Lentisphaera araneosa HTCC2155: one gene and its partner. The protein of the gene in region 1 interacts with the protein of each later gene in a pairwise test. Links are inferred from orthologs where the notes say so. Each region holds a gene or a part of one and is shown on either strand. Other genes may lie near its edges. The genes, in order: LNTAR_RS03190 and LNTAR_RS10390.

The links.
Region 2: the proteins of LNTAR_RS03190 (region 1) and LNTAR_RS10390 interact in binary tests that used the Escherichia coli proteins (3 or more experiments, as listed by UniProt). The link is inferred for Lentisphaera araneosa HTCC2155 from one-to-one orthologs.

What each region holds. Positions count from the first base shown.
Region 1 is NZ_ABCK01000003.1:65,829-80,312, forward strand. What follows is about bases 1-2,900. They hold LNTAR_RS03190 (ABC-F family ATP-binding cassette domain-containing protein), read left to right. Parts: upstream 1-428; coding sequence 429-2,372; downstream 2,373-2,900. Other genes in these bases: prfA (peptide chain release factor 1), read left to right, coding at 1-407; LNTAR_RS03195 (AEC family transporter), read left to right, coding at 2,369-2,900. Outside these bases: more of LNTAR_RS03195, read left to right, coding at 2,901-3,322; LNTAR_RS03200 (NAD-dependent epimerase/dehydratase family protein), read right to left, coding at 3,323-4,282; LNTAR_RS03205 (Spx/MgsR family RNA polymerase-binding regulatory protein), read right to left, coding at 4,330-4,689; rpsP (30S ribosomal protein S16), read left to right, coding at 5,071-5,430; LNTAR_RS03215 (KH domain-containing protein), read left to right, coding at 5,430-5,747; tRNA (guanosine(37)-N1)-methyltransferase TrmD, read left to right, coding at 5,753-6,436; rplS (50S ribosomal protein L19), read left to right, coding at 6,447-6,779; LNTAR_RS03230 (ribonuclease HII), read left to right, coding at 6,809-7,438; bioA (adenosylmethionine--8-amino-7-oxononanoate transaminase), read left to right, coding at 7,425-8,750; LNTAR_RS28155 (hypothetical protein), read right to left, coding at 8,725-8,859; LNTAR_RS03240 (NAD-dependent epimerase/dehydratase family protein), read right to left, coding at 8,859-9,803; LNTAR_RS03245 (hypothetical protein), read right to left, coding at 9,817-10,728; pgsA (CDP-diacylglycerol--glycerol-3-phosphate 3-phosphatidyltransferase), read right to left, coding at 10,738-11,304; LNTAR_RS03255 (formyl transferase), read right to left, coding at 11,301-12,182; LNTAR_RS03260 (hypothetical protein), read left to right, coding at 12,302-12,865; and more genes. UniProt on the Escherichia coli protein: Genetic data indicate it may be involved in ribosome assembly or function.
Region 2 is NZ_ABCK01000008.1:154,272-169,218, reverse strand. The notes cover bases 4,824-8,186. They hold LNTAR_RS10390 (2-oxoglutarate dehydrogenase E1 component), read left to right. Parts: upstream 4,824-5,220; coding sequence 5,221-7,986; downstream 7,987-8,186. Other genes in these bases: odhB (2-oxoglutarate dehydrogenase complex dihydrolipoyllysine-residue succinyltransferase), read left to right, coding at 8,002-8,186; LNTAR_RS10395 (DEAD/DEAH box helicase), read right to left, coding at 4,824-5,075. Also shown: LNTAR_RS10425 (Tex family protein), read right to left, coding at 1-160; LNTAR_RS10420 (class I SAM-dependent methyltransferase), read right to left, coding at 534-1,211; LNTAR_RS10415 (DUF3010 family protein), read right to left, coding at 1,282-1,668; LNTAR_RS10410 (thioredoxin family protein), read right to left, coding at 1,675-2,250; LNTAR_RS10405 (NUDIX hydrolase), read right to left, coding at 2,252-2,770; LNTAR_RS10400 (NAD(+)/NADH kinase), read right to left, coding at 2,779-3,594; more of LNTAR_RS10395, read right to left, coding at 3,627-4,823; more of odhB, read left to right, coding at 8,187-9,249; lpdA (dihydrolipoyl dehydrogenase), read left to right, coding at 9,261-10,664; aat (leucyl/phenylalanyl-tRNA--protein transferase), read right to left, coding at 10,827-11,510; cobA (uroporphyrinogen-III C-methyltransferase), read right to left, coding at 11,491-12,873; LNTAR_RS10365 (hypothetical protein), read left to right, coding at 13,061-13,924; LNTAR_RS10360 (SixA phosphatase family protein), read left to right, coding at 13,927-14,391; dual-specificity RNA methyltransferase RlmN, read left to right, coding at 14,384-14,947. UniProt on the Escherichia coli protein: E1 component of the 2-oxoglutarate dehydrogenase (OGDH) complex which catalyzes the decarboxylation of 2-oxoglutarate, the first step in the conversion of 2-oxoglutarate to succinyl-CoA and CO(2).

The DNA of each region.
Region 1 (14,484 bases):
AATTTGATACCTATCGTTCTAGTGGTGCTGGTGGTCAGTGTGTAAACACAACTGACTCGGCTGTTCGCGTTACTCACATTCCTACCGGTTTAGCTTGTTACTCACAGCAGGAGCGTTCTCAGCACCAAAACAAAGAAATTGCTATGCAGTTACTACGTTCAAAATTACTTGATGAAAAAATTCGTCAAGAAAAGCAGAAGATGTCGGATGAACGCCGTGGCCAAATTGGTACGGGTGACCGTTCAGAGCGTATCCGCACTTACAATTACCCTCAGAGTCGTATTACTGATCACCGTTTTGGTGTGACAGTGCACAACCTTCCCGATGTGATGGCAGGGAAGTTTGCTGATGTGATGGATAAAATCCTCGCAATTGATGCTGAGCAACGCTTAGCTGAAGAAATGTAGTCGCGGTAACTAGAGAGTCTTATGTTTCGATTTGATAATATTCGTAAAGCCTATGCGGGACGCATGGTCTTGGATGACACTAGTTTTCACGTTCATCCAGGTGAGCGTGCTGGTTTAGTTGGCCCTAATGGCGCAGGTAAAAGTACGATTTTCCGTATCCTTACGGGGCAAGAAAGTTCTGATAAAGGTGATGTGAAACTTCGCAAGAATATTCGCATCGGTTGGTTGCGTCAGAATATTCCCGATGAATTGAAACATTTACCCCTTTTAGAATTCGCTTGTAAAGCGCGCCCGGATTTAGAGGCCATTCAAGAAAGAATTATTGAATTAGAAAAAGGTTTTTCTCAAGCAGCTGATCAGGATAAACTCTTGGCTCAAATTGGTGATCTTCAGCACGAGTTTGAAGCAGGTGGAGGTTACCTTATCGAAACGGCGGCTCGGACGTGCTTGTCTGGCCTAGGTTTTAGTGAAGCTGAATTAGAAAAACCTATTTGTGAATTTTCTGGTGGTTGGCAAATGCGTGCCGAGCTGGTGCGAGTGGTGATTTCTGATCCGGATTTACTCTTACTTGATGAGCCAACAAACTACCTTGACGTACCTGCAGTAGAATGGTTACGTGAGTTTATGGTGAACTTCCGAGGAACTTTATTGCTGATCTCGCATGACCGATACTTACTCAATGAATTGACTGATGTGACTTATGAAGTTTACGGAGGTCAGGTGACGCGTTACCCAGGTAATTATGATCAATACAAAAAGGTTCGCGATGAACGCATGGAGCGTTTGGAAGTTGAATCAGAAAAACTTGAGCGCAAAAAAGAGAAACTTGAGGGCTTCGTTAATCGCTTTAAAGCAAAAGCGAGTAAAGCCACACAGGCTAAAAGCCGCATGAAACAACTCGAAAAGCTTGAGAGCGTTGACACAATGGTGAAAGTATCGAGTGTGGATCTTCGTTTGGGTACACCGCCTGCGGGAAGTCCCGTTCCGGTTGAACTCGAAGATATGAGTAAGACTTACGATGGCGAGCGCTACATTTATCAAAATCTTTCTATGGCGATTCAAGATGGTGAAAAAATTGCTGTGGTTGGTTCTAATGGTATGGGTAAATCGACTTTGTTAAAGATTTTGGCTAATAAGCTTCCTATTGAAGAGGGTAAAGTGAGCTTTGGACATAAAACAACTATTGGTTATCATGCGCAAGAGCTAACTGAAAATTTTAGTAACTCCCTTAATTTGATCGAGCAATGTAAGTCATTTGCAGCTGACACGACTGAAGGTCGTTGCAGGCAGTTGCTCGGTAGTTTTGGTTTTCATGGGGATGATGTTTTTAAATTGACTGGCGTTTTATCTGGTGGAGAGAAAATTCGTCTTTCCCTTCTTAAACTTTTGCTAGCTCCGCAAAACCTTTTATTACTCGATGAGCCCACAACTCACTTGGATATTCAGGCAGTGGAGTCTTTGCAGGATGCCCTCAAAGAATTTCCAGGTACAGTTTGTTTTGTGAGTCACGATATTGAGTTTATCCGAGGCGTGGCCGATACGATTTTTGAAGTGACTCCCGAAGGTTTTAGAAAGTTTCATGGTGATTATGATTACTATATGTCGAAGATCAAGGATGAAGTGACTTTAGAGGAACAGCAAGAAAAATCGAAAGTTCAGGAATCATCTGGTTTAAATCGTAAAGAGCAGCGTCGTAAGGAAGCTGAAGAGCGTAAGAGCTTGAAGAAAAAACGTGGCCCTTTAGAGAAGCGTACACAAGCCCTTGAGAAACTCATTGCTGATTTAGAGGCAGAGGAATCGGCTTTGGTCGAAGAGTTTTATCAGGAGCCTCCTTCAGATCGGATGCAGGTAATGAATAATCGTTTAGATGAAATCTCTACAGAAAAAGAATCTGCTGAAGCAGAATGGGAAGAGAAGTTAGGCGAACTCGAGCTCGTTTTGGCTCAGATTGAGGAAGGGAGTTGAGCCCAGCGATCCATGCATCGCTCTTAGTCGTCGTTATTTCTGCAGCTGGTTTTATCGCTCATAGAAAAGAGGTCATTAAGCAAGGGCATAGTTCGAGCTTAACGAATTTACTGATAAAAGTTCTTATGCCAGCACTCATTTTTTCTTCTATCACACAAAATGAAAGTTTTTTGACTTCTAACTTGGTGTTCATGGCGCCGATCATGGGCTTTGCTTTTGTATCTATTAGCTTCATTGTGAGTTACATTTTTGCTAAGCTCTTTTTGCGAGGTAAAGATCTTAGTGATTCGGAGAATATCAGAAGTTTTGTCACTGCCTGCGGGATGCAAAATTATGGTTTCGTGGCCATTCCAGTTATTGTCACATTATTTCCCAATGAAAATCTAATTGGCCCTTTATTGATGCATAATGTTGGAGTCGAAATCGCTATGTGGACGGTTGCTTGTTCAACTTTGCGTGGGAATTTTGATAGAAAGTCCTTAGGACAGATTTTGAATATGCCCTTTATAACGGTAATTTTTTCTTTAATTGTCTTGTTTTCCGGTGTGTATAAGTATATACCCGCTTTTTTTGCGGATGCCGCGAAAGCAGTCGGTCAGACAGCGATACCCATTGGTCTGATTTTAGTGGGAGCGACTTTAAGTGAGCTTATTAAAGAAGGTCTATTTGAAGGGAAGACAAGCCGTGTAATCAAATTGTTGAGCTTAGGGCTGATTAACCGTCAAGTTTTACTTCCCCTCATTTGGTTTGCCTTGATCGCAATTATTCCCATGAGCGCGGAGTTAAAAAAGATTATGTATGTTCAGGCAGCAATGCCGGCAGCTTTCTTTACTATTGTCTTGGCGAAGCATTTCGGAGGCAACGTAAGAACGGTGGCCGGCGTTTCAGTGGCCTCTTTTATCTTGTCACCCATCTCAATCAGTATCTGGCTGAGTTTGGCGCCAAGTTAATTACTCTTCGCCGAAGCGGATTTGTTTGTAGAAGTAATTGTTGTGGTAGTCTGCCAAGGCGCGCTCGAGTGAGCGGTAGTTGTGGCGGAAGCCAGTCTTCTTGAGACGTTCCATATTGAGTCCAGCAGGAAGAATCTTGTAGTGCTGAGGGAGTTCAATACTAGGGTCGAGAAGGTGAGATTCTTTACCGCAGGCTTTAAGACAGAGCTTGGAGATTTGGCTCAAGGAAAATGAGGTGCCTGTGCCGGCGTTATACAGCCCATTGAGTTCGGGGTTGTCCATCAAGAACAGCAGGATTTCCACGGCGTCTTTCACATAGATCAAATCAATGACATAATCTTTGTCTTCATCTTCAGCCGTATAGACGGTTTTTCCATCATCAATCGCATTAAAGTTATTGGTGATGAGGCTAGGCATCTCTGTTTTGTGATATTCATTAGGGCCAAAGACGTGTGAGAATTTGAGGCCGCTGATACGATTGAGGATTTGGTTTTTGTGTGCCCACATATCAAACATCTGCTTTGAATAAGCGAGAGGTGTGGTGGGGCGAAGTTCTTCGATTTTTTCTTCACTATCATTTAGCGAGGCCTGGCCTTTGCCGTAAGTAATTGCGGAAGACGCATAAATAAAGCGAATATGTTTATTTAAGCAGTAGCTGGCTAGGGCCTGAGAAAACTTAAAATTACTCTCGGTTAAATAGGATTTATTTTTTTCTAAAGGGTCAGTACAGGCGCCAAGGTGAATCACGGAGGTGATGTTGTCTGGGAGTGCATCGCTACTCATTGCCTGAAGAAAGGAGTCTTTCTCTATGTAGTCAATATAACTAAGTGGGACGAGGTTGCGCCATTTTTCTGATTCGCCCAAGTGATCAACAATGAGGATGTTTGAACGATTTCGGCAGTTGAGTGCCCAGACAAGTGCGCTTCCAATAAAGCCTGCGCCGCCAGTTACTACAATCATAATGAACCTTTAGATAAATTGAGTTAGATTAATAAAGTCGCTGAGAACTAGAGAGAAAAGAATTCTTTCCAAGTTTCTTCTTTAAAAGCGACCATGGCTTTGTCGCCATCAATCACAAAGGGACGCTTAACGAGGTTGCCGTTGCCCATGAGTAAATCGAGTTGTTCGTCTAAAGAGAGCTCAGCAAGCTTTTTGCCGAGTCCTTGGGCGCGGTAGTCTTGGCCGGAAGTGTTAAAGAGTTTTTTGATGTTGCCGTCATAGGCATCGAGCATTTGGAGGAGTTCGTCTTTACTTGGTGCTTGCTCGCGAATGGGGATGGAATCATAGCTGATATTATTGGCTTCTAGAAACTTGATGGCTTTAACGCATGTGCCACAGCGTTTGTATTGATAGATTTTTACTGACATGGCTTAAGTTCTTTGTTAATTAAAGTGAATGAAACTAATTTACTCCCTCACTTGCTTCTTTATATAGAATGTGTGTAAAAAGTCGTGGTTTTTTGACTTTGATTTGAGCGTGAGTTTTAAGTGACTAGTTATTGTTGATGGGGGCCTAAAAGAGTCATGGAAAGGTCGTTTTCTTAAGTTGGTAATTGTTAGTGGCTTATAAATATTGACTTGCGCTGGATAAAAGCGATAAAGCTATTTGCGCTTTTTGCATCTTCGGTTACTTTACCCGTCTCCGAAATCCCTAGGGGTTAATAGGTGCTTTTGATTCTTAGTTTTCAATTAAAGCTAAGATAGGTATCTAAAAGAAAACAGCAGAAAGCTAAACAAGGAAATAAACATATGGTCAAAATCAGACTGACAAGAACGGGTAAGAAGAATGCCCCCAGTTACAGAATTGTTGTAATGGACGCTCGCGTTCGTCGTGACGGTGCTTACATTGAAAAACTCGGTCACTATGCGCCACTTCGTGATGAAGAAGTTGTGAATGTTGAAAGAGCAGAATATTGGATCGCCCGTGGTGCTCAACCTTCAAGCACAGTAAGTGACATTATTAGAAGAGCAAAAACTGGCGAAGCAACTCGCGGTCTGAAAGGCCAGAAAAAGAGTGAAGAGCCGAAAGCTGAAGTTAAAGAAGAAACTGCTGAAGCAGTAGAAGAAGTAGCAGAACAAGTAAAAGAGGCTGCTGAGGCGGCTGAGTAATGCTAAGTTTTCTCAAAAAACTTTTTGGTCTTGAGTCATCTAATGCTGGTGATTTTTACCCTCAGCCTGTAGGCGGAGATGAAGATTTGGTGCAATTGGTGAAATTCATGGTCGTACGTATGGTTGATGAGCCTGAAGCAGTTCAGGTTCGTGGCGAAAACAACGACAAAGGATTTCAGATTACTGTAAAGTGCAACCAATCGGATATCGGTAAAATCATTGGTAAAGCTGGTAAGAATATTCAAGCTTTACGTGCCCTAGTCAGCGGAGCTGGCGTTCGTGGTAGTCGTAGAGTGAGCGTTGAAATAGAGGATTAATCCCCATACTTCATATAGATATCATTACCTTATTTCCGGAAGTTTTTACTGAACCCATGTCGAGCTCCATTATTGGACGGGCAGTTGAAAGCGATTTAGTAAAAATTTCAATCCACAATTTGCGTGAGTATAGCACTGATAAACATCGCAGAGTGGATGACCGCCCTTACGGAGGTGGACCGGGAATGATTATGTCTTGTGAAACGATTTTTAGAGCTGTTGAAGATTTAAAAACGCCCACAAGTAAAGTTATCTACATGAGTCCAAGCGGTGAAGTGTTTAAGCAACGCCTAGCCGAAGAACTTGTTGAAGAAGAGCATTTGATACTTCTTTGCGGTCATTACGAAGGTGTTGACCAGCGAGTTTTGGATGGAATTATCGATAGAGAGATATCGATTGGAGATTATATACTCAGCAACGGAAATCTTGCTGCAATGGTTATAAGTGATGCAGTTATTCGTTTGATTCCAGGAGCCCTAGGCTGTAGCGAATCAGCAATTGACGAATCTTTTAACCAAGAAGATGGACTGTTGGAACATCCGCAGTACACAAGACCCGAAGAATTTAGACACATGCGTGTTCCAGAAGTTCTCTTATCTGGAAACCATAAAAAAATTAAAGAATGGCGTAGTGAGCAATCCTACCAGAAGACGCTGACTCGCCGACCTGATTTATTAAAGGAGAAATAAAGTGAATAAGATGCAACAAATTGCTCGCGAAAACGAGCGTACAGATCTTCCTGCATTCAATGTAGGCGATACTTTAAAAATTCAATACCGCATTGTTGATGGCAATAACAGCCGTTTGCAGGCGTTCCAAGGTAGCGTAATCGCTATTAAAAATAGTGGTAATAGCAAGACTTTTACACTTCGTCGTGTAACAGCTGGCCAAGGTGTAGAAAGAACTTTCCCTTTCAATTCACCTAACCTTGATTCTGTTTCAGTAGAAAGAAAAGGACGTGTTCGTCGTTCTAAACTTTACTACCTCAGAGAGAAGATTGGTAAGTCTGCACGTATCAAGGAAGCTAACTAGTAGCTTAGTCCTTGGACGAATTATTTACCATGCCGGAGCCGGATATGTTCTTTTTCGAAGAACATTACCGGCTTCTTGGTTTTCAGGCCATTGGGGGCGTCGACGAAGTCGGACGTGGGCCACTGGCAGGCCCTGTAGTGGCGGCCTGTTGTATAATTAGAGAAGGAGTAGTATTGCCCGAAGGGGTAGATGACTCAAAGAAGTTGAGCAGAAAAAAACGCCGACTTATTTACGATCAGCTACTAGAGGTAGAAGGTGTGAATTACGCCTTGGGAATCGTAGAAGCTGAAGAAATTGATGAAATAAATATTTTACAAGCCAGTCATTTGGCGATGCGAAAAGCAGTTAAAGCGATGAAGGTTAAGCCAGATTATCTATTGATTGATGGTTTGCCTGTCCCGGGTTTTGAGCAAGATAGCCGTAGTATTGTGAAAGGGGATTCCCGTTCGGTATCTATTGCAGCTGCGAGTATATTAGCGAAAGAATTTCGCGATGATTTAATGATTGAGTATTCAAAAAAGTATCCCGAATATGGTTTTGAAAAACACATGGGTTATGGAACCAAATTGCATATGGAAGCTTTGAAGAATTGCGGTCCTTGTCCACTTCATCGACGTTCCTTTGCTCCAGTGAGAAAGGCAGAAGATGAATTTAAGTGATTTACAGAAAAGAGATTTAAAGCATTTGTGGCATCCTTGTGCTCAGATGAAAGATTATGAGAGTTTTCCTCCCATGGAAATTGTTTCGGCTAAGGGAAGTTTACTTCAAACGGCAAATGACGGAGAAATGATTGATATCATTAGTTCATGGTGGTGTAAGAGCTTAGGGCATGGTCATGAAGATATTCAGCAGTCAGTGAAAAATCAGATGGACAAGTTTGAGCATGTAATTTTAGCAAATACCTCCAATGAACTCATAGTGAATCTATGTGAAAAAATGATTGCTTTAAATCCTGCTTATGATAAAGTTTTCTTTGCAGATAGCGGTTCAGATGGTGTTGAAGTGGCCGTTAAGATGTCCCTGCAATACCAACAGCAGAATGGGCAAGAGCAGCGTAAGAAATTCATGTCTTTACAGAATGCTTATCATGGCGAGACAATACTTACCTTAGCCTTGGGTGATTGTGGTCTTTATTCAGCTCCTTATGCAGCGTTGATGCCCGAAGTAAAAAAGATTTTAGATGTTCCCTATGTTACGGGACGAGTTGAAGACTTGGAAGAAGAAGATTTCTCAGAGCTGTTAAAGCCTCTTGAGGAATATGAAGACGAATTAGCGGGGATTGTTATAGAGCCGGTTCTTCAGGGAGCAGGTGGAATGTTGTTTTATCACCCGAGTTTCATAAAAGCCTTGCGCGAATGGACCAGTGAGCGAGGAGTTCACTTGATTGCAGATGAAATTCTAACTGGTATAGGGCGTTTAGGTAAGGCGCGTGCTTGTGAGTTCGCAAATGTAGTTCCAGACTTTTCGGTCTTTTCGAAGAGTATGACGGCTGGTTTTACTCCGATGAGTTGCGTTTTGACCACTAATGAAATTTTTGATGGTTTCTATGACGAATACGAGAGTGGCCGCGCTTTTATGCATTCGAATACCTATACAGGGAATGCGATTTCGGCTGCTGCTGCAGTCGCTGCTATTGATTATTATGAGAGGGAGCAAGTTTTTGCGAGAGTCGCAAAGGATTCTGCTTATATGCACCAGCTTTTTGAGGATGTGGCAAAAGACACAGGTGCACTGCTCAATGTGAGAAGTTGTGGCTTTGTAGCTGCCGCTGATTTAGATGTGAGCTTGAAGGGTTTAGATAAAAAGCGTTGTGGTTATAGCCTGTATAAAAAGGCTGTTAAGAAAGGCTTACTCCTAAGGCCGTTGGGGGATACGGTTTACTTCCTGCCACCGTTAAATACTTCAAATGAATTGCTTGCGAAATCCGCAGATATTATGAAAGAGCTTATTTTTGAGGAGCTTCGTTCTTAGCTTCATCTTTGGCGGGCTCCTTGCATTGCTCGTCTTGATCAGAGCAGCAGGGGCCGTTGTGGACTTGTTCGATCCAAGCTTCTATTTCTTCGGGGCTTAATTTTGACATTATTTGCTCTGTGAAGCGTACCAAGCAGCGGCTTTTCTGAGGCCATTAACGAGGTCGGTTTGAGGCTCATAGCCGAGGTATTTTTTGGCGCTCGAAATATCGGCTACATAATGAGTGACTTCACCAACGCGCGAAGGTTCAAAGCTGAGGTCGGCCTTTACGCCAAGTTCTTCTTGGAAAACGTCTGCAACAGTTCGCAGTGGATTGCCAGAGCCATGGGCGAGGTTGAAAGTTTTGTTTTGTACTTCGCCAGTAAGGATTTTATCGACACCAGAAGATATACCCGCAACACAGTCATCTACATAGGTGAAATCAAGGACTTTATCTTCACCATAAATAGTGATGGGTTCGCCATTTTTGATTTTCTCATAGAAGAGGGGGATGACACGTTCCATTCTTTCAATATCATTATCGTAGCGACCGTAGACGTTGCTAAAACGGTAGCAGATATAGGGTAGGCCGTAGCATTTTGAATAGGAGTAGAGAAAAGCCTCTCCAGATATTTTACTTGCTGAGTAAGGGCTTTCAGTCGTATGGAAACTTGCATCAGCCTCGTTGGTTATGTAGCGCTGGATATCGCCATAGACTTCACGAGTAGAGGAGTAGATGATAGGGATGTTGTTATTTCGACAGTATTCAATCATGTTGAAAGTCATCATGAAGTTATCTAAAGCTCGTGTTGGGTATTCGACTAATTCATGGACTTTGGCATTTGCCGCTAAGTGAATAACTAAATCTACTTTCCCGTAATCTAGGCAGCCGAGGCCGTCTGTGAAGTTGTCGTAACGGCTAGATAAATCTTGGTGGACTGTCGTGAGGTCATTTGTCCATGTGTTCTGTCGTTTATCAATACCAAAGATTTCGAAACCTTTGTCGATGAGATTGTAGGCTAGGTTTGTTCCGATTTGGCCACTAATACCAGTAATTAAAATTCGTTTCTTCAAAGTATGTCTCCGATTAAAATTCAAAGTCGTAGTATTTCGCACCAGGGTGCTTAGCTAAAGGTGAGTTCGATATGCTGATGTTTTTGGAAGACATGAGGTTTTCTAAGTCTACTAAAGGGAGTGCCTTTGGGGCGTAGTCAAATTCACTAGGGTTGAAGTCGATTTTAGGGTGCTTCCATTTATTAGCAGCGAGAATGTAGCCATTGTCTTGATAGATTCCGGCAGCAATTTCTTTGCGTTTAACGGGGAGCGCAATTTGAATGGCTTGCTTGCGAAGGCCTTCTACAAGTGTTGTTGTGGGCATCCACTTATTTCGATACATAGATATGCCGTATTTTACATAGATGCCTTTACGGATTTTGTCTTTTATTGCAGTAATTTGGTTTTTCTTTTTAAAATTATAGTCATGCTCAAGTCCATTGGCGTAGTTTTTGACAAGTTGAACAGCCTTTTCGGGAAAGAAGCGGGCGGTGTCTCTTCTGCTGATATCAATTACAGGGATTCTTTTGTTGCCAATCTTTAGCATGCCATAAGAGTCGACGCCGTAGAATTTGCCTTCAACTTTAGGGTTGCTGCCAAGGGATTTTGTCTTATAGATGGTGATTGTGTCTCCCTTCTTATAAGGAGCATAGTATTCTTGTGCTTCTGCTAAAAAATCCTTAGAGCTTTTTGCGTCATTTGATTTTGAATACTCCTTTTCAGCGGCAAGTACTACGAGTTTTTCTGTTTCAGCAATGCTTTGTGCTTTTGGGGCAGGCCAAATTATTTTGTGTTGAGCGGCGATCTTTTCAGTTGTGATTTGTTCTTTTAAAGCTGTGGCGGCGGCTTCTCTTGCCTGGGAAATGATTTCTTGGTTAGAGAGGACGGTTTGGTCTTGTGCTTGAAGGGCAAAGATACTGAAGAGTAGGCAAGGAAATAATTTCACAAAAGCTCCCTAAATATTTTTGTTGAATAGATTCTTGTTGTTGGTAAAGTACCTATAACCCGAAGTGAGGGTTATATATGCAGTAACAAGCATGAGGATGTTGATGAAAGTAGATAGGTTTTTGTTGTGGATGACTTGAGTGTTGCCTTTGATAGTCCAAAATAAAGCAATTATGCCAAGATAGGTGAACTGTAAAACAGTTTTTATTTTTCCAAATTTATCGGCTTGGATGATTATGTTTTTACTGGCGGCAATTTGCCTTAAGCCCGTTACTGCAAATTCACGTGTCACAATAATAATGGCAAACCAATCGGGTATTACGCTCTTTTTACACAAAACAAAAAATGCTGCAGCGACTAAGATTTTGTCAGCAAGGGGATCCATGAGCTTGCCGAAATCAGTGATGAGCTTGTGTTTTCTCGCAAGGTAACCATCTAGGAAGTCGGACAGTGCCGCAGTGATAGCAACAAGGAGGGCTGCCCAGCGAAAGAAGGCATTTGAGTCAAACTGAGCTAACACGACAAATACTAATGTTAAGCCGAAACGGCTCACTGTGATTTTGTTGGCGATATTCATTCTGCGAAAACAATTTCCTTTTGGTTTTGACTGTACTCAATATATTCAATGGGTAGATAATTGCCATTGGTATCAAGGTGGAGTTGGCCTTTTTCATCGATTGCAAAGCGTCCAGAAGCGAAATCATTGACTGATGGAGGGAATACAATCCAATCTCCATCAACTTTAAGGGCTTCTTGGTTTTCGTTTGCCATGTCACGAAGAGCGTCCTTTGCTTTGCCTTGGCGCTGTGCATAAATGGATTTGTATGACTCGAGATCTGTGTTTTTGAAATCTATGTCAACTTCAGGGGATAGGCCAATGATTGAGCCTTCGTCCATGCCTGCCCCTGAGCTGCTATAGGCACTGGCTACGATGACGGTAGTTCGCATGTGATCGAGATTGTTGATGACAGCAAGTTCGATGGGGATAGCATGTAGGCCAACTAGTAAGCGTTGCTTGTTGTCGTCGACCACTGTTAAGTCTCCCGGGTGCACGTTGAGGCATGGGAGTTTTTCTGTGATATTGCAAAGTGGAATGAATCCTGCGAAAATCGCAAATTCTAGAGGGAATTGTTCGAGTTTAGTGATTAGCCCTTTGGTCCAGGCTTCTCTGGCTATTCGTCCTTCTTCTGATGCAAGAGAGATGGTCTTGAGTCCAGCCTCTTTATAAAATGTGAAAATATCATGTTCTATAAGCGGGATATTGAACTGCTTTGCTATGTCACGAGCAGCGCATCTTTCGGGTCTATCGGTAACGATGCAGGAGGGGATGAAGTTGCAGTTTTCGGGGTCTTTTTGCCAAAACTCTAGGATTTTGACTGCATTGGTACCGGAACCACTGATAAAAATGGCTGTTCGAGCTTTGCCATTGGGAGGGATTTCGAAGAATTTTTTCATACAGGTCTTTGTGGAGCTTGATTTCAGATTTTATTTACAAGGATCAACACTATATTGAAATTGCATTTGCCTCAAGCAGGCAGGGAAAAATAAAGATTAAATTTAAGGTTCGTTTTTTCATGAGGAATTTATTAAAAGTTTCAACTATTTTCGTATTAGCACTCTTTTTTGTTCTACGCCCACAAGCTGAAGCAGCAATTGAGAATAAAGAAAGTGATGTGAGTACACTGATTGTTACAGGTTATTCATTGCATTCACGTTTGTTAGCAGATCTTTTGCAATTTCATACAAAGCAACCGGTGATTTTCATTACGAGTCCAAATGCTAAAGAAGTTTTATTTGTCCCAGCACAGAGGAAAGATGTGCCAGCTCAGAAGCCATTGAAGGTTTTGGCTGCTGAGTTTCATAATTTTGTCAACTTCGCACATCCAAAGCAAGTGGTGCTTTTGGGGGAAGAGAAATTCATTCCAAAGCACTATCGTGATGTACTCAACCCCAATATCAAAACATATGCATTGACGGATAAAGATTGGAAAATCATTGCGACTCAGTGTGAAGAGCTCTTCGGCATTAGTGGCCTTGCGGCTAAATTCCAAGCTGAACTTGATCGTTTAGCACGTGGTGGAGCCAATATTGGTACACAAGAAAGCCGTGAGCCTCAAATCGTTTTGCCAAAGAAGTAGCAAGCGAATTTGCACAATACATTCCACATCGCGCGTGGAGCTTTTTTAGAAAGCCTAAGAGATCCCGCAATTATAGTGATCTTTTTTGTTACGGCTTTAATTAATATTATTTTACCAGTAACAGCATTGTTTGTATTTAGAGAGCAGTTCCGCATGATTGTCGATAATTTCATGGCCACTATTTTATTGGGTGGTTTGATATTATCAGTTTTTAGTGCCGATCGTGTGATGGGCAAAGAAATTTCTCAAGGAACAGCGGGTTTTATTTTTTCTAAACCTGTAAGCCGTGTTGAATATGTCTTAGGTAAATTGTTAGGTGTAATGACTCTGATGGTATTTTACGGTTTCTGCAGTTCAATGGAACTGTTGATTTCTTTAAGGTGTGCAGGAGACCAGTTTAGACTTGAATGGGGAATTTACGCAATGCTTATTGTTGCGAGTTTAGTCCTTCCTTATTTAGGGGGAGCTTTACGCAATTTTCTAAAGGGTGGAAACTTTTGTCAATCTAGTATGCTGATATTGCTAGTTTCATTAATAGTAGCGACTAGCATTGCTCATTTCTTGCCAGGCCACTCAAAAGGAGAAGAAGGACTTAATGGGCAAGTGGCCATAGGTTTTATGATACTGAGTTTTGCTTTAGCATTAATGGGTAGTGTTGCGATAACAATGATGACCCGCTTACGAGTTACAGGAACCTTTATTATGATGTTTTTAGTTTTTTTAGGAGGCGCCACTGCGGATTACTTCTTTGGGATTGCAGCTGATAAAGGAAATGTTTTTGCTCGCCTCATGCATGTAATGCTGCCGAATTGGCAGTCTTTTTGGCAGGCTGAAGCTCTGGCAATTAAGATTAATATACCAACTGCCTATCTTATATGGTCTTTTATTTATATGTTGACTATGATTTGTTTCTTTTCATCATTGGCATGTTTTTTATTTCAAGGCAGAGAATTACATGGAGAAGCGAGTTAATGAATATAAATCTACATCATTTAGAGTTGTTCTATTATGTTGCTGAAGCAGAGGGAATTTCCAATGCAGTAAAAGTAATGCCTTACGCTATTCAACAACCCGCAATTAGTCAACAGATTGTGAGTTTGGAGAAGCATCTAGGGGTCAAGCTATTCGAAAGACGACCTTTTTGTTTAACAGATGCGGGTCGAGTTCTTATTGCGGTAGTGGCTCCGTTTATGGAAAAACTAGCTACAATAGAAGATGAATTGCGAGACCTAGATAAGCAACGTTTACGCTTGGGTTGTGCTTCGCTCATTGCTGAGCATTATATACCTCAGATTTTACCAGATTTAATGAAGAAATATCCTAAACTGATGCCCGTAATTAACGAGCTTGAAGGGCGCTCCCCATACAGAGACTTAATTAGTGGGGATCTAGATGTGGTGATTTCCTCAGAACCTTTGCCGAGAAGCAAAAAATTTAATAACGAGACTTTGCTTACTATTCCCTACAGAGTGATTGTTAAAAAAGAGAGTCCTTTGGTGCAAAATTTCCAATGGTCGGAGCAGTGTTTAGATTCAATGAGTTGGGTTGCTTTACAGGAAGATAGTTATAGTATGAACTTGCTCAAGCAAGAGATGAGGAAGCATGGTTGTGCCCCCGTA
Region 2 (14,947 bases), on another replicon or contig:
TGGCGCCAATTTGCACTTCGTCTAAGCCTCCCGTGGCTTCCTTTCGATAACGCGCTATAAATGGCAGCGTCGCCCCAGAATCTAAGAGCTCAATTGTTTTGCTTATTTGAGATGATTGAATGGCTAATTCAGCACTAATAAAAGAAAGGATTTCAGACATTGGGGAACCTAATTAATTCAGAATGCAACACATTACTTCCAAGAGAAAAAACTTATACCAAGTTTGAACATATTGAACCAAAAGAGCCTCAACTTAGTTTAGGAACTCATCTACAAAACAATCACACCACCGAGTTCACCGAGAATTTATATATGGACATACATGCGTAAACAGTTAATCAAAAACATATTTACCACAGAGTACACCGAGAACATAGAGCTGAAACACTAACAGATTAGATGAGTTTTTATGATGATGACTTCACCATTCACGATAAATCACGAACCCAAACTTTTCTCTGTGAACTCTGAGTCCTCTGTGGTGAATTAATGGTCTCTAAAACTTTTGGGATAATGAATTTAAGCGCTTAGTTCTACTTATCTTTACCGTAGAAAACCATGTGTTGCCAGGGAAGTTTATCGTAAGATCGCACAACTTTGAAGCCATTGGCAGTGAGTTCTTTATCCATTTGGACCTTGCTCATTTTGTGATCTTCTTTAATGGGAACTTTCTTATCTTCCTTGCGAAATTCAACCAGTACCAAAACTCCCTCGGGCTTGAGGGACTCGCGCATCTTTTTGAGCATGGATTCAGGTTCAGTAAATTCGTGGTAGGCATCGACGAGTAAGATGAGATCAACAGAGTTTTTCGGCAGTTTGGGATCAGTGAATTCACCTAGAATTGATACGCAATTTTTTATTCCTGCTTCCTTCGCTCTCTCTTGAAGGAATTCGAGCATCTTGAGCTGAACATCCACACAGAGAATTTTGCCTTTTTCGCCAACAGTTTTTGCCATAGTTAATGCGTGATAGCCATTGCCACAACCCACATCCGCTACCACCATGCCGGGTTTGAGCTTGAGTTCGCGAAGCATTTCGGAGGTGTTTTCTTCTTTTTCTCGCTCCGTACGCGTCAGCCAATGAGCCGCATTGCAATGCATAGTCCAAGCAATTTGACGCCCCATGTAAACCTTGGGCTTTGAAGTATTGATTTTGTTTTCTGCGAAGACCGCAAAAGTAAAAAAAGTGAGAACTAAAAATAATTTATGCATTTTTTATACCTTCATTTAATTGAATGATGTTCCGCAAATGAAAGGGACTCTGTCCCTCTCGTACATAAAATCAAAGCGCTGACAACGCTGCTAAATAAGCCTGCTCTTGGTACTTTTTCATTGCTGGCAAAGTCTCAACTGATTTAGCTAAGCGATTGAGTTCAGGCCCACCAACTAAGTTAACAGAGACCAAGGCAGCCAATTGAATCAAGCCCTCAATTTTAAAGGAGCTCGCGCCACCCGCAAACTTGCCCTTCTCCAAACGCTTTTTAATGTTCACCACATCGGCATTACATTTCTCGAGCCAAGTTTTTAAATCATCAAAGAATTCCTTTACACTCGTCGCGCAATAAGGGTCTTCTAATTCAATCTTTGTTGCTTCTTTGATTTCGTCTGCCGAATCAAGCAAGACTAAAACACAAGTACTGCTCTTAATTTCGACACCTAAACTCTTCATCGACGCTTAAACCAAATCACAGGCTTCGATGGGCATCCAGTGATGATCTTTGCCATCCCACTTCACATTGCAGCCAATAGGGTTGGTTTGGGGTGTAGAAACTTCTTTACCTGCTTTGAGTTCCTCAAGGGTACGATCGAGATCAAAAATCGAGGGAGTTTGACCAACGCGAGGCTTATCGACGGCACGGCCTGTGTAGACCAGCTGGCGTTCTTTATTAAAAACGTAAAAATGCGGAGTTCGCAAAGCGCCATAGACTTTGGCCACTGCTTGACGCTCATCATGGAGGTAAGTCCATGGGAATTGATGTTCTTCCATGCGTGTGACCATGTGCTCAAAAGAATCTTCTGCGTAGGTATTCACTGAATTTGAGTTGATGCCAACAAAATCTGCTATGTCCGCAAAAGCCTCGGCGGTCTTGCGAGTGCTTTCATCCGAACCAATAACGTAAGGGCAATGATTACAAGTAAAAAAGATCACTAAGTAGTCTTTCTGAAAATCTTTGAGTGAATAAGTTTTGCCATCAGTTGCGGGGAGCGCAAAATCAATGGCTTCCTTGCCAATTTCGAGTGTAAATGCCATGTTATATCAATCCTTCTTTTTGTAAAAAATAAACGCCCACAAAGACTTTTAGATCTAGGGCACAACCTTGTGCTTGTTTCTTTTCAATAAATTCGTGTAGTTCTGCAAAGGGAACCAAATGAGTTATAATTTCTTCGTCATCAACACCGCCACCCTCGGACACTTTTTCGAGGTCCCAAGCAATGTAAAGATCATTGGCTTCGTCGCTCATTCCCGCCGATACGGGGCCGTGAACCACTTTTTTGAAATTTTTGGCGTAATAGCCCGTCTCTTCCTCTAGCTCTCTCTGAGCCGCTATAAAACTCTCTTCACCCTCATAATCACCGTCTCCAACGAGGCCTGCGGGCCATTCAATGACGGGTGCATTCATGGGAACGCGAAATTGTTCAATGAGGACTAATTCTTTTTTGTCCGTTACAGCCGCAATTACTGCGGCGGAAATATCATTGGGTCGAGTGACCCATTCCCAATTTCCCGTTTTTATATAATGTAAAAATTTGCCCTTATAGATTTCTTCCATGGTGAATCCTAATGGGTTAATCCGCGCTCTACGGCTTCGGCCAATTCACGACGTCTTGCTTCAAAATCAACTCCTGTACGGAAAGCTAAAGTGACTTCGTGATCGGTGGGTTCAATAATGATTTGGTCAATTTCTTTAGCTTCTTGCTCATAGCCATCAGCATAAGCATTAATTTTTCGACGCGAGGTACATTTGATAGTGATCTTTTGAGGAGAACATACGCTTGAAGGATAAGGTCCCGTTGCGACGCCCCCCACATACCAAGTACGTGTATCTAAGGGTAGAACAGCAGATGAGCCACGGGCATTAAGAGCAAAACCCGTCGTACCCTGAGGTGTCGAAACAAAGACGCCATTGCCTTTTACTGTACGATTACGAAAATGACTCAATTCACCGGTTATTTCGAAGGAAATAAAGTCGGCAATATTGCCCCCACAAAAAATATCGTTAAAGGCTAAATACGAGGTTTTGTCGCCCGCGGCATTATAAAAATGTCCTTTCATCAACTTTACACTGACGAGGTGAAGCTCTTCTTTAAATAAAGGAATTTGATGAGGCTGCTCAATTTGGTTCATCAAAAAACCAAGTGTACCACAATTGAGACCGAACAAAACTTTGCCACTATCGCAAGTAGTTCGTGCCGCACGAGTCATGCCGCCATCACCAGAGGCAACTAAATAAGCATTAGCTTTTGATTCATCGTCAGTGACAAGTCCCGCGTCAAAAAGATCTTCTTCAATCCAGCGTCGAACAAAGTTAGAGCGCTCAAAGCCGAGCTCTTTGGGATCGGGAAGTAAGGGGTAATAAATGAGTTTTTCTTTCATAAATTCTCTAATATTATTATCTTGGACTTAATTTACCTACGTTTTTGCGTTCTTCGCAATTCAAGCTTGAGAATATGGCCAGAAATCTTTGTTTTTTGCAATGTTGTGAGGACTCGGCTCGATTTTTCGCGAAGAACCCCGAGTAGTGTATGCTTCTCATTAACTTCGATATAGCCGATATCCGAGTCGTCCAAACCACAATTTTTTGCTAAGATCTTTTTGAGTAAGCCATTATTTAAACCCTGCTTTTTCCCACCATAAACAATGATGCGAGAGCAATCCCGAATATTCGCCTTCTTGCGCACGGAATCTTGTTTCTTTTTTGCCAATGGTTTTTGCGAGACTTGTTTCTCATCCATAATTTGATTGAAGCTCACGCGCAACATTTGACGTCCGGTGCGTTCTTCAAAGGATTTGATCGTTTTTTCTTTACGGCCATTATAAAAAGATATCACTAAACCACTTTTACCTGCACGAGCAGTACGGCCCGCACGGTGAACATAATCGGGGAAGTCATAGGGTAAATCGTAATTAACAACTAGCGGTAAGCCAGGAATATCGATCCCTCGTGAAGCTACGTCAGTTGCAACGAGTATTCGAACCTGTTTATCCCGAAAGAGCTTGAGTGCTTGGTTTCGAACATTTTTTTCCATCCCAGAATGAAGTGGGTGAACATCAAAGCCCATATCATCGAGCTTTTCAGCTACTTCATCAACGCGTTCCTTGTGATTACAAAACACAATGACTTGATCATTCTTATGCTTCTTCAGTAGTTTTTCTGTGAGCTTTAAATGATTTTCAGGATAAACCGAAACCGCCCATTCTTCTAAATTTTCTTCAGAGCCAATATTTGAACGGTCTTCAATAATCACGGGCTTCTTTAAAAGCGTCTTAGAAAAATTCTTTATATCATCTGTAAATGTAGCCGAACATAAAACTGTCTGCACTGATTTAGGCAGATCTTTTAAAATACTCGTTACGGCTTCTCTGAAACCCATATCAAAAAGGCGGTCGGCTTCATCGATCACAAGCATGTTTATACAATTGCTATTGAGCAAACCTTGTTCTTTAATATCTATCAAGCGCCCTGGAGTTGCCGAGATAACTTGCGCTCCATGCAAAGATTTCTTAACTCCCGATAATTTACCGCCACCAGTCACTTCCGCGACACGAAAATTTTCTAAGCCCTTGCCGAGTTTTATGAATTCCTGGGAGATTTGTTTACAGAGTTCTCTGCCTGGCGTGAGAATTAATACTTGTGGGTGCTGAACCTCAGCACGCAAATGCTGCAATGCGGGGATCGCAAAAGCCGCCGTTTTTCCCGTTCCAGTTTTAGCACGCACGAGAGCATCTTGGCCCTGTAAAATTATCTTTAATGATTTATTTTGGATCGGAGTTGGTTTTTTATACCCAGCTGTATAAATAGCACTAAGGATCGTTTTCTTTAGCCCCAAATCCTGAAACTGTACATTTTTGTTCATTTTTTAGCCTTCATGAAGAAAAGTCTTTACATTATTGTTATAAGCTTAAAAACATTTACATTTTTTATTGAGAATTTATGACATCTCTTTGATTTCTTAAATACCTGTTCCATTATAAGCAAGTTTATAAATTAATACCACATAAATACAACAAAAAAGACTAAATCACATGAGCAGCTCAAACGTCACGGACAACGCCAATCCGGCGTACATTGAAATGATGCTCCAAAAGTTCAAAACCGACCCAAATTCGGTGGACGCTTCTTGGCAGCAATTTTTTCAAGGTTATGAACTAGGTATAGACAAGCAAGAAACTCTCGAAGCCACCTCTTATGTAGAAAAGGAAGTCAAGATCATGAAGTTGATCAATGCTTACCGTTCTCGAGGTCACCTCATTTCAAAAACGAATCCGATCCGTCCTAGGCGTCTTCACCAAGCTGACTTAACTCTAGACTATTTTGGTCTAGATGAAGCTGATTTAGAAGAAGAATTTGATGTAGGCCACGAAATCCGTCTCGGCCGAGCAAAACTTAAAGATATTATCTCTCACCTTGAAGACACCTACTGCTCTTCTATTGGTGTTGAATATCGCTATAGCCAAAGTTCTGAAATGCGCCAATGGCTCCATGAAAAAATGGAATCAAATGCCAATAAGCCCAACTTCAATAAAACACAAAAAATGAATATTCTCAAAAAACTTACACAAGGTGTAGGTTTCGAGAAATTCCTCGGTGTTAAATACGTTGGCCAAAAGCGTTTCTCTCTCGAAGGTCTAGAAGCTTTTATCCCCGCAATGACTGAACTCTTTAATCAAGGTTCACGCCTAGGCGTTCAAGAATTCGTTATGGGCATGGCACACCGTGGCCGCCTCAACGTTCTCGCTAATCTTTTTGAAAAAGAATACAAAGCTCTCTTCCAAGAGTTTGAAGGCCACGCCCTTCCCGACGACGTCGGTGGTGATGGCGATGTAAAATATCACATGGGTCACTCAGCTGATGTTGTGACGGAAGATGGTAACCCCTTGCACCTTTCACTAGCAGCCAACCCTTCTCACCTCGAAGCTGTTAATCCCGTTGTCCTTGGTCGCGTACGCGCCAAAATTGAAGAACTCTATGAAAATGACCCTAATAAAATTGTTCCTATTCTTGTTCATGGTGACGCAGCGATTTCTGGCCAAGGCATTATTTACGAAATCTGTAACATGGCTAATCTCGACGGCTATGGTACAGGCGGCACGGTCCACGTCGTTCTTAATAACCAAGTAGGCTTTACTGCAAACTACCGCGAGAGCCGTTCAAGCCTCTATTGTACAGACATCGCAAAAGTGCTTAACTCCCCAGTTTTCCACGTCAACGCAGATGATCCTGAAGCCGTTGTTCATGCCTGTACGACAGCTATTGAGCTTCGTCAAAAATTCGCTTGCGACGTTTACATCGATATCCTTGGTTATCGTCGTCATGGTCATAACGAAGGTGATGAACCTCGTTTCACTCAACCTCTCCTTTATAATGCCATCACAAAGCACCCAACCGTGCTCGACATGTACATTAAACGTCTTGTAAACGGTGGTGAAATTATCGAAAAAGAAGCTTCTGGCATCGTCAAAACATTTAACTCTCAGTTACAGGAAGCTCTCGATACGACTCGTGAACTTCAAGATAAAACGATCCAAGTTAACTTCCTTAAGAAGCAGTGGAGCGGTATTCGCAAAGCAACGCAAGCTGATTTTGAGAAATCACCAAAAACAGGTGTTAAAAAGACGACTCTCAACAAAATCGCTAAGGGTATAACAGATATCCCTGAAGATTTCAACATCCTCAGAAAATTACGTAAAATCATCGACCAACGTCGTCACGTCTACTTCGACAGCAACATAGTCGACTGGGGTATTGCCGAGCACTTAGCTTTTGGCTCACTCCTTCTCGAAGGTCACCCAGTTAGAATTTCTGGTCAAGACTCACGTCGTGGCACATTCTCACATCGTCACTCTTACTTAATTGACGAAAAAGATGAGATGGAATACGTTCCACTCAACTCCATTGATAAAGACCAAGCCAAGTACAAAGCCTATAACTCACACCTTTCTGAGTACGGTGTTTTAGGTTTTGAATACGGCTATGCTCACACACTACCAAGCTCGCTCACAGTATGGGAAGCTCAATTTGGTGATTTTGCCAATGGCGCTCAAGTCATTTACGACCAATTCATTTCCTCTGCAGAATCAAAATGGCAGCGTATGAATGGCTTAACTTGCTTCTTACCTCACGGTTACGAAGGCCAAGGCCCCGAGCACTCAAGTGCCCGCCTCGAACGCTTTTTATCCCTTGCAGCTGAAAACAATATGATTGTTGCAAACCCAACAACTCCTGCTAACCTTTTCCACTTACTTAGACGTCAGCTTAAAGCAACTTATAGAATCCCTCTTATCGTCATGACTCCAAAGAGTCTTCTTCGTCACCCAAAAGTTGTTTCGCCAGTAAGCGATTTAACAAAAGGTGAATTCAAAGAAACGATTGATGACGATTCAGTAAAAGACGCGAAAAAAATCGAACGCCTCATCCTCTGTTCTGGTAAGATCTACTACGAACTTCTCGACGAGAAAGAAAAACAAGGCCTCGAAAACGTCGCCATCGTCCGTATTGAACAGTTTTATCCTACGCCAAAAGACCAAGACACCGCACTTCACAAAAAGTACGGCCACTGTAAAGATTGGTATTGGGTTCAAGAAGAACCGCAAAATATGGGTGGCTGGTATTACATGAGAGCGCGTTTGGATCACCTACGCCACGACATGAAGTTCATCTCCCGCAAAAAGAGTGCGAGTCCTGCAAATGGTCTCATGAAGCGCGAAATTGCCTTCCAGGAAAAAATTATTAAAGGGGCTTTCGAAGGCCTCAGCAGCAAAAAATAAGCAAGGATTTTTGAAATGAGTATTGAAATTATCGTTCCGGCCGCTGGCGAATCAGTAACAGAAGCCGATATCGCTCGCTGGTTCAAAGAAGATGGTGAATTCCTCGAGCTTGATGAACCAATGGTAGAGCTCGAAACTGACAAAGCATCTTTAACAATTACAGCTCCTGCAGCTGGTACACTTCACATTAAAGTTGAAGAAGATGAAACTGTTCAAGTTGGTGAAGTTATCGCTGTATTAGAAGAAGGTGTAGGCTCTGCTGCTGAAAGCACAGCAGAAGTGGAAGAAACAGAGGAAGAAGTCGAAGCCGCTCCAAGCGTTGACATGGCTTCTCCTGCTGCCCGTAAACTTATTGCCGAAAACAATATTAGTGCCCAAGATGTTGTGGCTACTGGTAAAGATGGCCGCATCACTAAAGAAGACGTTATTCAGCATTTAGCTGCTCGTGAAAAAGTTCTCAATATCCCAAGTTCAATTCCGAATGTTCAAGATGTTGCTAACAAGAATGCTAGTCCTGCACCAGTACCTGCTGTGGCACCCACTCCAGCTACTGCTCCGGAAGCTCGCGGAACACGCACAGAAAAAATGTCTCGTCTTAGACGTACGATTGCTCAGCGCCTTGTTGATGCTCAACAAGAAGCCGCTATCCTTTCAACTTTCAACGAAATTGATATGTCTGCTGTCATGAATTTGCGTAAGCAGCACAAAGATGAGTTTAAAGACAAGCACGAAATCGGACTTGGTTTCATGTCTTTCTTCACAAAAGCAACTGCGATTGCTCTTAAAGAATTCCCGATCATGAATGCACAAGTTGACGGCAACTCCATCATCTATCACGACTTCGTTGACATGGGTATTGCCGTATCAACTCCGAAAGGTCTTGTGGTTCCAGTGATTCGTGATTGTGATCAACTCAACTTCAGCGGTATAGAAAGAAAGATTCGTGAGCTCGCACTCAAGGGTCGCGACATGGACCTCACCCCAGAAGAAATGACTGGCGGTACTTTCACTATCACCAACGGTGGCACTTTTGGATCTATGCTTTCAACGCCAATTTTAAACCGTCCCCAAAGCGCTATCCTCGGTATGCACAATATTGTAGAACGTCCTGTGGCAGTTAATGGCCAAGTTGAAGTTCGTCCTATCATGTACCTCGCTGTCAGTTATGATCACCGTATCATTGATGGCTCTGATGCTGTACGTTTTCTCGTGAAGATCAAGACTCTTCTCGAAGATCCGACTCGCATGCTCTTAGAACTCTAGGATCTGAACTCATGGAAAAATTTGATTTAATCGTTATTGGTGGTGGCCCTGGTGGCTACGTAGCTGCGATTCGTGGCGCTCAAATGGGCATGAAAGTCGCTTGCGTAGAGAAATACTCGACACTCGGCGGCACTTGCCTTAACGTGGGTTGCATCCCTTCAAAAGCTCTTCTCGATTCATCTGAGCACTTTCACCAAGCCAAAGAAAAGTTTGCTATACACGGCATTCAAACTGGCGACTTAAAAGTTGACTTCACTCAAATGATCAAAAGAAAGACTGACGTTGTATCTAATACAACTGAAGGCATCAACTATCTCTTTAGCAAAAACCAAATCACTCGTCTCGAAGGTCTAGGTTCATTTGTCGATGCTAATACAGTAAAAGTGACGGCACAAGACGGTTCAGAATCTCAGTACCAAGGTGACAAGTTCATTATTGCCACTGGCTCAAAGCCCGTTGACCTGCCTTTCATGCCCTGCGACAAAAAGCGTATCATCACTTCTACTGAAGCGCTCACACTTGAAAAACTTCCTGAATCAATGGTTGTTATTGGCGGTGGTGTTATTGGCCTCGAACTCGGTAGTGTTTACGCTCGTCTAGGAACTGAAGTCACTGTGGTTGAATTCATGGATCGCATTGTCCCTCCTATGGATAAAGAGCTCGGCAAAACTCTTCAACGTTCACTTAAAAAGCTTGGAATTAAATTCCACCTCTCTACGAAAGTGACAGGCGCTACCGTGAAAGGCGACAAAGTCACTGTAACGGCTGAAGACAAGAAGGGGAATGAACTCTCTTTTGAGACAGACCACGCACTCGTTTCTGTTGGCCGTAGACCTTTCACTGATGGACTCAATCTCGAAGCCGCTGGCGTTGAAGTTGGTGAACGCGGATTTATCCCCGTCAACAATCACGGACAAACATCGGCAGCACACATCTTCGCTATTGGCGATGTCATTGGTGGCGCTATGTTAGCTCACAAAGCGGAAGAAGAAGGCGTTTGCGCAGTTGAATTCATGAATGGCGAAATGCCGCACATGGATCACGATCTCATTCCTGGTGTTGTTTACACTTGGCCTGAAGTGGCAAGCGTAGGCAAAACTGAGGAACAGCTTAAAGAAGCTGGGATCAAATATAAAACGGGTAAATTCCCTTTCCGTGCTTCTGGCCGCGCTCGTGCCTCAGAAGAATCAGAAGGCTTTGTCAAAGTCCTCGCCGATGCGGAAACCGATAGAATTTTAGGCGTTCATATGATTGGCCCACGTTGTGCCGATCTAATTGCCGAAGCGGTTCTTGCGATGGAATACCGGGCTTCTGCTGAGGATATTGGTCGAGTTTGTCACGCTCACCCGACTTATACAGAATCTTTTAAAGAAGCTGCTTTAATGGCGACGGAAAATCGTCCGATACATATTTAAGTTAAGTGTTTGTTAAACTTGATTAAATTTATCAAGTTTAACTTGTCATAACACTAAGAGCCTTTATTATAGAATCTCATATGCGAACTCCATTGATCGCGTTTGTTTAGGTATGGGCTAAAGATCAGGAACCTTTGATTTTTAGTCCTTTTTTATTAGAGCTCAAAGATAGATATCCTGGGGAGAGTACTTTTTCCAGGATTCATTTTTTTTAGGCTTACTCAAAGCCTCTTTGAGCAGATCCATATAATCATCACGTGGGATATCTTTTCCCCCAAGACTCAATAAATGATCATTATTGATTTGGCAATCCAGCAAATCGAAAGCCCATTTTTGCGATTGTCGCACAAGGTAGTGAAAGGCAACTTTCGAGGCATCCGTCACAGTGTGAAACATGGATTCCCCAAAAAAAGCTTGTCCAATTGATAAGCCGTAGAGGCCACCGACTAACTGCCCATCTTGATAAGTTTCTATACTATGAGCAAGCCCCATCTCATGGAGCTTGGTATAGGACTCAATAAAATCTTCCGAAATCCAGGTATCATCACGCAAAGCTGCACAGCATCGAATCACTCCACCGAAAGCAGAGTCGTACTTCACTTCAAACTCACCCTTTTTAATACGGCGTAATAAAGATTTTGAAGGTCTGTAATTCTCCAAATCCAAAACCATGCGAGGATCGGGGCTGTACCACATGGGTGGCTCGTCGTGCCAAGGGAATATTCCAGACTGATAAGCAAGAATGAGCCGTTGGGGGTCTAAATCTCCGCCCACAGCCAACAGCCCATTTTCATCCGCGTAATCTACGGGAGGAAAACTGAGTTCTTCATTGAGGAGAAAGAGCATCCAAGTACTTCCGAGATAAATACTGACGCAAGCTCTCACCCACAAGACTCGAGTTTTCTGTCACTTGTGCCTGCTGACCATAAAGACATTCAAAACTCACCGAGACCTCCTCATTTAAGCAGAGGTAAGTCACTTCATCATGAAGCTCTTTATACATACCCTGAAAAGCATAAACCGCACGTGCATCTAAAAAGATCACATCATCGTATTCTGGGAAACGCAAATCACTATCTTGATAAAGATCTAGATTGGGAATATAAACGGGCTTGGCTCCAGCATAGCGCAAGAATTTTTCTTCTTGCTGCCATGCACTCTCGCTACCACCACAAACAATAACGCGACGCCCCAAGAGAGGGGAATAAGTCGGGAAGCTTTTTATTCCTGCTGTATCACCAAACACCACAAGACCTGGAGGGCGTAAATTATTTTCTTCTGCGAGCTCCGCAATTGTGTTGAGCTGACCGCGTAACTCTTGACAATCACTACGGCCCAAGTTCATCGCGAGCATGGCGGGCAAATCTTCGGGATAGCCTGCTTCGAGTAATTGTGAACAGATTTTTTTAATGGATAAAATCCCCATGTAAATCACTAAAGTCGCGCGATCAAAATGCATAAGCTGATTGAGGCCTCCACCCGCCTGACGCGCGGTGGTCAAAATCACTCGATCGCTCACACCTCGTGAAGTTAAATAAGTTCCTGTACAAGGAGCCAAAGCCTGTGCTGCCGTAATTCCTGGGCTAATTGACCAAGACAATTCGTATTCTTGGAGGAAGTCAACTTCATCTTGAATTCGACCCAAGATACCTGCATCTCCGCCCTTCAAGCGCAAAACTTTGTGACCATCGCGAACGGCATTGAAAATTAATTCATTAATTTTACCTTGATCAAAGGAGGTTGAATCACCGCGCTTACCAACATACTTTCTTTCAGTTTCAGGACCAATGTGATTGAGAATTTGAGGATTTACTAAGGCATCGTAGAAACAGACATCACAATTTTTTAGGTAATTCAAGCCTTCCACAGTAATCCATTCCGGCTCACCAGGACCCGCACCAACGAAACTAACGGGAAAAGAGAAAGCTTTTCGTAAATTGACAAAGCCTTGATTTCCCTTCATGAAAACCACTGTGGCTTCTTCGTGAATGAAATAGTCATAAGTCGCCTCTACCGAACCAGGAAAATCTTCTTTAGGCCAAACAAAAAAATCAATGCGTCCCGCGTTCAAATCACTTAGGGTAGTATGATAATCTTTAGGTTCAGTATTTTCTTGTAGGACAAACTCTGCTTTTGGCATAAGCTCAGCAAATTTCGCTACCAAGTCCTTAGCCAAATTCATGCAAAAAAAGTTGCCTGCGTAGTTCATAAAAATCTCTTCATATTAATAATCCATTGAGTATAAGCACTGAAGCGAATTATTCAAAGTTAAGCCTTGACTCTAAAGGTGACAGACAGAAGATGCCCACAAGAGTTTTAAGTTCGTCTTTACGCATTTAATTTATGAGTTACTTTCCAAAAACATTTTTACTTTTTATCAAATTTTAAGGACTCACATGAAATCATTTGTCATTGCTCTAATTGCAGGCGCAATCGGTGGCGTTGCCTACAGCCTTTTACCCGATGCATCTTGGGGCATTAGTCTTGCTAGTGTAATCACGGCTCTTGCAGCTTACTTTATCGTCAACCGCAAAATCAATTCAAAGCTCACTTTAATTGTCAATGCAACGCAAGACCACATTCAGTCAACGCAAGACAAAGTTCGCAAGAAAATGAACGGCATGCAAAACAAGCCCGGACTCAATCAAGCGGCGGCTCAAAAGACACTTGAAGCAATGCAAAAAGAAGGCATTGAAGAAGCTATTAAAATGCTCGACCCCGCCGAAGAACTTTTCTCTTGGAGTATCCTTGCTAGAAAACAAGTCAGCACTTTCAAGTACCAGCTCTACTTCAGCCTCAAACAATTTGATAAAGCTGATAAACTCGAAAATGACCTGCTGCTTTTCGATCCACAACTTGTGGCTATGAGAATGGCTCGTGAGTGGATGCGCACACCTTTCAACAAGAAGTCGAGCCCTAAAGAAATTGAAGGCTCTCAAATTGCAAAGTTATTCAAAAAAGGCACTTCTCGTGCCAAAGGTACTACAGGTGCCTTCCTGTACAATACTTACGGCTGGATGCTATCTAAAGCCGACCAAAGTAAAATGGCACTCGAGCTCCTCACAAAAGGCCTCGACAAATGCGCTGACGAAGTGATCAAAAGCAACCTCGATGTCCTTCGCAATAACCAAGCATCAAAATTTTCTAATAAAGCTTATTCTGAGCGTTGGTACTCACTCCATTTAGAAACTCCTCCTCAAGCTAAACCACAGAAGCAAAAAATGCGCCGTGGCCGCAACCAAGGCTTTCAACCCTTCTAAGAATGCTTGAACTGATCATACTGCGCCACGCCCACGCAGGCGAGGCCCTGACTGATTTTGATCGTCCTTTACGGGGTAAAGGACGAGAAGAAGCTTTGCAAGTTGGCAAAGTTTTTGAAGAGAAAAACATTTTTCCCGATTATGCCCTAGTGAGCCCTGCTGCACGCACCATTGAAACCTACGACTTAGCGAGCCAAAACTGGCCCAACTGCCCTATCGTGCAACCTAGATCCATCTACAATGGCAGCTTAAACAGTTTACTTGAGGCTTTGAGCGAAATACCCGAAGGTGTTCAACGCGCCATCATTGTAGCGCATAACCCCGGCGTTAGCTTTTTAGCCGAAGAGCTCAACCAAGCCCATGACTACTTAGGCTTTAGCCCCGCTGACTGGTGCTATATGAGTCTCAACATAGAAAAATGGGAAGATATCCACCCAACTTGTGCCACCGTCATCAGCTATGCCTAGCCTCTACGACCATCAAGAGCTCGAGAGCTTTTTCAATAAACAGCAATTTCCCGAACGTAAACGCCGTAGTTTTCGTCGCCTATTCTTTAGAGAGTTTCTCGACCTAGACTCAGCCTTCGACAATCCTAAATTTGTCGAACTCGTCCGAGATCATTTTGAAATCCCCCAACTTAAAATCATCTCTCGCCAAGATTCAAAAATTGATGGTGCAAGTAAGCTGCTCGTACAAACTGAAGACGGCCTCAATATAGAGACCGTGATTCTTCGCATCGGCACGGGACGCACCTCACTCTGCATCTCTTCCCAAGCTGGATGCACAGAAAAATGCACTTTCTGCTCAACAGCGACTTTAGGCTTCAAACGAAACCTCACTTTAGCCGAGATCATTGGTCAGGTCATCTTAGCTGGAGAAATTCTTCGTAAAGAAGATCGCAAAGTTCGCAACATTGTCTTTATGGGCATGGGCGAACCCCTTCGCAATACCGACAACGTTTTAAAATCTCTCGAAATCATGCTTTCTTCAGCGTATATGGGATTAAGCTCAAAACGAGTGACT